DNA from 2 places in the Sphaerotilus microaerophilus genome. Region 2 is predicted to be linked to the other one. Evidence: riboswitches for the same ligand, from Rfam matches in the RefSeq annotation. Region 2 holds a riboswitch; the other holds the start of a gene.
The links. Region 2 has a riboswitch for S-adenosylhomocysteine ahead of ahcY (adenosylhomocysteinase). Riboswitches for the same ligand answer to the same signal wherever they lie in the genome.
Positions count from the first base shown of each region.

Region 1: another riboswitch for S-adenosylhomocysteine. It lies ahead of metH (methionine synthase); the one in region 2 lies ahead of ahcY (adenosylhomocysteinase).

Region 1 is NZ_AP025730.1:5,566,507-5,569,912, reverse strand. It holds gene metH (methionine synthase) at 1-1,981, opposite strand, end outside; S-adenosyl-L-homocysteine riboswitch at 2,045-2,156, opposite strand; gene NGK70_RS24060 (OmpA family protein) at 2,270-2,866, shown strand; gene NGK70_RS24055 (homocysteine S-methyltransferase family protein) at 2,844-3,406, opposite strand, start outside.
Region 2 is NZ_AP025730.1:565,805-569,210, forward strand. It holds gene NGK70_RS02600 (TlyA family RNA methyltransferase) at 1-332, opposite strand, end outside; gene ahcY (adenosylhomocysteinase) at 355-1,791, opposite strand; S-adenosyl-L-homocysteine riboswitch at 1,914-2,005, opposite strand; gene ppk2 (polyphosphate kinase 2) at 2,120-3,304, opposite strand.

The DNA of each region.
Region 1 (3,406 bases), 1.0 Mb from region 2:
GGTCCCAGGTCTGGAAGAAGGGCGCCCAGTCGATGCACTGGGCCAGCTCGGCCAGGTTCTGGTTGCGGAACACGCGCCGGCCGATGAACTTGGGCGCGGGCGGTGTGTAGGCGGCCCAGTCGACGGGCGTCTTGTTGGCGCGCGCCTGGGCCAGCGTGACCAGCGGCGTGACCTTCTTGTTGGCGTGCTGCTCGCGCACGCGCTCGTAGTCGGCGTTCAGCTCGGCGATGTACCTGGCGGCGCGTTCATCACTCAGCAGGTCCGAGCACACGCCCACCGAGCGGCTGGCGTCGGGCACGTAGACCACCGGCCCCGTGTAGTTCGGCGCGATCTTGACAGCGGTGTGCACGCGTGAACACGTGGCCCCACCGATCAGCAGCGGCGTGCCCTTGCTGCGGAAGTACTCGTCGCGCTGCATTTCGGCAGCAACGTGCTGCATCTCTTCCAGGCTCGGCGTGATCAGGCCCGACAGGCCGATGATGTCCGCGCCTTCTTCCTTGGCCTTCTTCAGGATGTCCTGGCACGGGACCATCACGCCCATGTTGACGACCTCGAAGTTGTTGCACTGCAGGACCACCGTGACGATGTTCTTGCCGATGTCGTGTACGTCGCCCTTCACGGTGGCGATGACGATCTTGCCCTTGGGCTTCACGTCGCCGCCCGCGTCAGCCAGCGCCTTCTTCTCGGCTTCGATGTAGGGCAGCAGGTGCGCCACGGCCTGCTTCATGACGCGGGCGGACTTCACCACCTGGGGCAGGAACATCTTGCCGGCACCGAAGCGGTCGCCGACGATGTTCATGCCCGCCATCAGCGGGCCTTCGATGACGTGCAGCGGGCGGCCGCCCTTGGCAGCAATCGCCTGCCAGGCTTCTTCGGTGTCGAGCTCGATGAAGTCGGTGATGCCGTGCACCAGCGCGTGGCTCAGGCGGTCCTCGACGCTCACGGGTGCCTCGGCCGTGCCGCGCCAGGCCAGCTTGGCGCTGTCGTCCTTGGCCGCGCCCTTGGCCGATTCGGCGATCTCGATCAGGCGCTCGCCCGCAGAGAGTTGCGGCTCGCCGGCCTTGTAGGACGGCGTCCTGTTCAGCACCACGTCCTCGACGCGCTCGCGCAGCACCGGCTCCAGGTCGTCATAGACGCCCACCATGCCGGCGTTGACGATGCCCATGTCCATGCCCGCCTGGATGGCGTGGTACAGGAAGACGGTGTGGATGGCCTCGCGCACCGGCTCGTTGCCGCGGAAGCTGAACGACACGTTCGACACGCCGCCCGAGACCTTCGCGCCCGGCAGGTGCTGCTTGATCCAGCGCGTGGCGTTGATGAAGTCGACCGCGTAGTTGTCGTGCTCCTCGATGCCGGTGGCGATGGCGAAGATGTTCGGGTCGAAGATGATGTCTTCGGGCGGGAAGTCGACCTCGTCCACAAGGATCTTGTAGGCCCGTGCGCAGATGTCGATCTTGCGCTGGAAGGTGTCGGCCTGGCCGGCCTCGTCGAAGGCCATCACCACGGCGGCGGCGCCATAGCGCCGGACCAGCTTGGCCTGGCGCTTGAACTCGGCCTCGCCTTCCTTGAGCGAGATCGAGTTGACGATGCCCTTGCCCTGGATGCACTTCAGGCCCGCCTCGATCACCTCCCACTTGGACGAGTCGATCATGATCGGCACGCGCGCGATCTCGGGCTCGCCGGCGATCAGGTTCAGGAAGCGCACCATCGCCGCCTGACTGTCGAGCATGGCCTCGTCCATGTTGATGTCGATGACCTGGGCGCCGTTCTCGACCTGCTGGCGCGCCACGGCCAGGGCCTTCTCGTATTCGCCGGCCAGGATCATCCTGGCGAACACCCGGCTGCCGGTGACGTTGGTGCGCTCGCCGACGTTGACGAACAACGATCCGTCGCCGATCGACACCGGTTCCAGGCCGGACAGCCGCATCGGGGGCACGCTGGCGGCGGGGGAGGAGGGGGACGCGGTGGGGGAGGTGTTCATGGCCGGGCTGCAACTCGGGCCAGCCACGCGACACCACGGCCCACCCGTGATGCCCATGGCGGGCAAGGGTGAGCGTCGTTGCAGGGTGGTCTGCTCCGGATGCCGGACTGGCCCACCGCCCCGAGCCTGGCAGCGGGTGGCCTGGCCACCCCCTGTTGCAACGCCCCTCGGGAAGGCGCGCATTGTAATGGGCCCTCCTGGCTCGCTGCAGCGCTGGCGCTGTGACCCTGTCGACAGGCCGGTCGGCCTTGTGCACCTGAAGCGTGCACGGGACAATAGGCCGTGAATATGTCACGAACAACCGATGACCACATGGCGGGTGCAGCGCGGCGCCGCTGCCTGATCTGGGGCGCCGCGGCCACCGGCGCGACGCTCACCGCGCTGCTGGGTGGCTGCGCAGGCGGCGGGCCCAAGTCAGGCGGTGGGGCGACGCCCGCCATCCCGCCGCCGAAGCCAGGCTCCCTGCCCGAGCCGGCCCCTGACCAGCCCGGCCTGGATGGTCTGCGCAGTCGCCTGGCGCGCGAGTTTGCCGGCACCCCGCTGCAGCTGGAAATGGGCGAAACCGCGGCGGCGGACTTCCTGCGCATCAGCGTGCCGCAGCCGCACGGCTTTGAGCCCGGTCGGGCCGCGGTCAGGCCGGCGCTGGCGGCGGTGCTGGACCGGCTGGTCGAGCCGTTGCGCCGTGAGGGGAACTGGACGGTGCGCGTGGCTGGCCCGATCGATGCCGGCGGCTCGGGCTGGATCGGCCCCGACCGCGCCGCGGCGGTGCGCGACTACCTGGTGCTCAAGGGCGTGGCGGTCAAGCGCTTCACGGCCCCGCAGCGTCACGCCATGGGGCTGACCGAGATCACGCTGGTGGAACTCAGGCGGCGAGCAGCCCGGTGAAGGTCTGCAAGGCCTGCGTGTGCACGCAGCGCGGGCGGTAACGGCCCACGCGCTCGGCGATCGCGCGGATGTGGTCCGGCGTGGTGCCGCAGCAGCCACCGGCGATGTTGAGGAAGCCGTCGCGGGCGAACTCCTCCACCAGCCGGCCGGTGACCTCGGGCGTCTCGTCGAAGCCGGTGTCGCTCATCGGGTTGGGCAGGCCGGCGTTGGGGTAGCAGGAGACCGCGGTGTCACCGGCGATCTTCGACAGCTCCTCGATGTACGGGCGCATCAGCGTGGCGCCCAGCGCGCAGTTCAGGCCGATGGCCAGCGGCCGGGCGTGCCGCACGCTGTGCCAGAAGGCGCCCACCGTCTGGCCTGACAGGATGCGGCCCGAGGCGTCGGTGACGGTGCCGGAGATGATCACCGGCAGGCGCTCGCCGGTTTCCTCCATCAGCTCGTCGACCGCGAAGATCGCTGCCTTGGCGTTGAGCGTGTCGAAGATGGTTTCGATCAGGAACAGGTCGGCACCGCCATCCAGCAGCCCCCGGGCCTGTTCGA
Region 2 (3,406 bases):
AGGCCCACCACCTTGACCGCACCCTGCTGCAGCAGCAGGTCGGTGAAGCCGCCGGTACTCTGGCCCACGTCGAGGCAGGTGCGCCCCTGCACGGCCAGGCCGCAGTGGGCCAGCGCGCCTTCGAGCTTGAGGCCGCCGCGCGACACGAAGCGCAGCTCCGCGTCGTCGGTGATCTCGACCTGGGCACCCTCGGGCACGTCCTCGCCGGCCTTGGTCGGCACGGTCCAGCCCTTGGGGCCGAGCCAGCGCACGGCACGGCGTTCGATCAGCCGTTGGGCCGCGGAGCGTGTCGGCACCAGGCCCCGTTGGAGGATCAGCTGATCGATGCGCATGGCGTGTCCTGTCTCTCGTTGCTCAGTAGCGGTAGGTGTCGGGCTTGTACGGGCCCTGCACCGGCACGCCGATGTAGGCGGCCTGCTCGTCGGTCAGCGTGGTCAGCTGGGCGTTCAGCGTGGTCAGCTGCAGGCGGGCCACCTTCTCGTCCAGGTGCTTGGGCAGCACGTAGACCTTGCCCACGTCGTAGCCGTCGCAGTGCGCGTACAGCTCGATCTGTGCCAGCGTCTGGTTGGCAAAGCTGGAGCTCATCACGTAGCTGGGGTGGCCGGTGCCGCAACCCAGGTTCACCAGGCGGCCCTTGGCCAGCAGGATGATGCGCTTGCCGTCCTTGAAGATCACGTGGTCGACCTGCGGCTTGATCTCCTCCCACTGGCAGTGCTCTTCCAGCTTCGCGACCTGGATCTCGTTGTCGAAGTGGCCGATGTTGCAGACGATGGCGTTGTTCTTCATCGCCGCCATGTGCTCGTAGGTGATCACGTCGCGGTTGCCGGTGGTGGTCACGAAGATGTCGGCCTTGTCGGCGGCCCAGTCCATCGTCACCACGCGGTAGCCTTCCATCGCGGCCTGCAGGGCGTTGATGGGGTCGATCTCGGTCACCCACACCTGGGCGCTCAGCGCGCGCAGGGCCTGGGCGCTGCCCTTGCCCACGTCGCCATAGCCGGCCACGACGGCGATCTTGCCGGCGATCATCACGTCGGTGGCGCGCTTGATGCCGTCCACCAGCGACTCGCGGCAGCCGTAGAGGTTGTCGAACTTGCTCTTGGTGACGGAGTCGTTGACGTTGATGGCGCGGAACATGAGCTGGCCCTTGGCGCTCATCTCGTTCAGGCGATGCACGCCGGTGGTGGTCTCTTCCGTCACGCCCAGGATCTGGGCGCTCTTGCGGCTGTACCAGCTGCCGTCCACGGCCAGCTTGGCCTTGATGGCGGCAAACAGGATGCGCTCTTCCTCGCTGCCCGGCTTGTCCAGCACCGACAGGTCCTTCTCGGCCTTCTTGCCCAGGTGCATCAGCAGCGTCGCGTCGCCGCCGTCGTCCAGGATCATGTTCGGGCCTTCACCGTCGCTGCCGGCCGGGCCGAAGTCGAAGATGCGGTGGGTGTAGTCCCAGTAGTCCACCAGGGTCTCGCCCTTGTAGGCGAACACCGGGGTGCCGGCGGCCACCAGCGCCGCGGCGGCGTGGTCCTGCGTCGAGAAGATGTTGCAGGAGGCCCAGCGCACCTCGGCGCCCAGGGCCTGCAGCGTCTCGACCAGCACGCCGGTCTGGATGGTCATGTGCAGGGAGCCGGTGATGCGCGCGCCCTTGAGCGGCTGTGTCGCGGCAAATTCGCGGCGGATGGCCATCAGCGCGGGCATCTCGCTCTCGGCGATGTTCAGTTCCTTGCGACCCCAGTCGGCCAGCGACAGATCGGCGACGATGTAATCCTGATCGTTCAGGGGCTTGACCACAGCGTTCATTGCGTAACTCCGGTTGAGTCCGCCGCGCCGGCCGAGTCGAATCAGGGGGAGAGGCTGTGCCCGCCGGACGCAAGCGCCGGCTGGCTGGATGCCACTCACCCTGGGGACTCGCCGGGAGTGCGAGCGGGTGAGCGCCGTTGCCTTGGGGAAGGGTTCCGAGCCTGGGGTCCGAGGGTGAAGCATCACCTCCGGCCTTGCAACGCTCCTCGGAACATGGAAAACAGGGCGCGATTCTAGCCACGCCGCCCCCGGGTTCGGGGGCGTGCGGTAGCCAAGCCCTGGCGGCAGCGTGCAATTCGCCCGCCCGCCGGCCTTCACGCGGGACGGTTCAGCTCGACGGGGTCTGTGCCAGCTGGTCGTCGTAGGCGCTGGACACCAGGGCCGGGCGGCCGACGATGAGCGGATCCACCGAGCCGATGGCCGGCAGGTCCTTCTTGCCATACGGCAGGCGATGCAGCAGGTAGCGCATGGCGTTCAGGCGCGCGCGCTTCTTGCAGTCCGACTTGATCACCGTCCAGGGCGCATCCGAGGTGTCGGTGTGCAGGAACATGGCCTCCTTGGCGCGGGTGTAGTCGTCCCACTTGTCCAGGCTGGCCAAGTCCACCGGGCTGAGCTTCCACTGCTTGAGCGGGTGCAGCTTGCGCTCCTTGAAGCGGCGGCGCTGCTGGTCGCGGCTGACCGAGAACCAGAACTTGAACAGGTGGATGCCCGAGCGAACCAGCTGGCGCTCGAACTCCGGGCACTGGCGCAGGAACTCGTCGTACTCGTGCTCGCTGCAGAAGCCCATCACCCGCTCGACGCCGGCGCGGTTGTACCAGCTGCGGTCGAACATGACGATCTCGCCGCGCGTGGGCAGGTGCTCGATGTAGCGCTGGAAGTACCACTGGCCGCGCTCGACCTCGCTGGGCTTCTCCAGCGCCACCACACGCGCGCCACGCGGGTTGAGGTGCTCCATGAAGCGCTTGATGGTGCCGCCCTTCCCGGCGGCGTCGCGGCCCTCGAACAGGATGACGACGCGCGCGCCGGTCTCCTTCACCCAGGCCTGCAGCTTGAGCAGCTCGACCTGCAGGCGGTACTTCTGGTGCTCGTAGCTGCGCCGCGACAGCAGGTTCTTGTACGGGTAGCCGCCCTCGCGCCAGCCAGGGGCGAGCGCGATGTCCGCGTCGGGGCTGCGGTCGGCATGGCGCGCGACCTGCTGGGCCAGCAGCCGGCGCAGGGCCTTCAGGTCGTCGGGCGAGGCTCCTTCGAGCAGCGGGGTCACGGCGCCGACCAGCTGGGCCGGGTCGTTGGCATGGGCGGCCCCGAGCGCGTCGGACAGGGCCATCTCCTGCACTGCGTGGGCACGCTCCAGGGCGCGTTCGACGCGGTTCTCCTCCAGCGCCGCCGGGGCGAGCGAGGGTGGCGTGTCGCCAGCGGCGACGGTCCTGGCGCGGCGGGGGGCCGACCGGCGGGACGAGGCCTTGGGCTTGGCCGGTGCGGGCGAGGGCGTTGCGGTGGGGTTGTCCTTGGCCATGGTGCGCGGTTGTGACGGCAGGATGAAACCGTCCATGGTGGACCTGCTCCCGGGCGCTGCCCTTGACTGAAGTCAAGCCGCAACCGGGACGCGGCGGCGTCG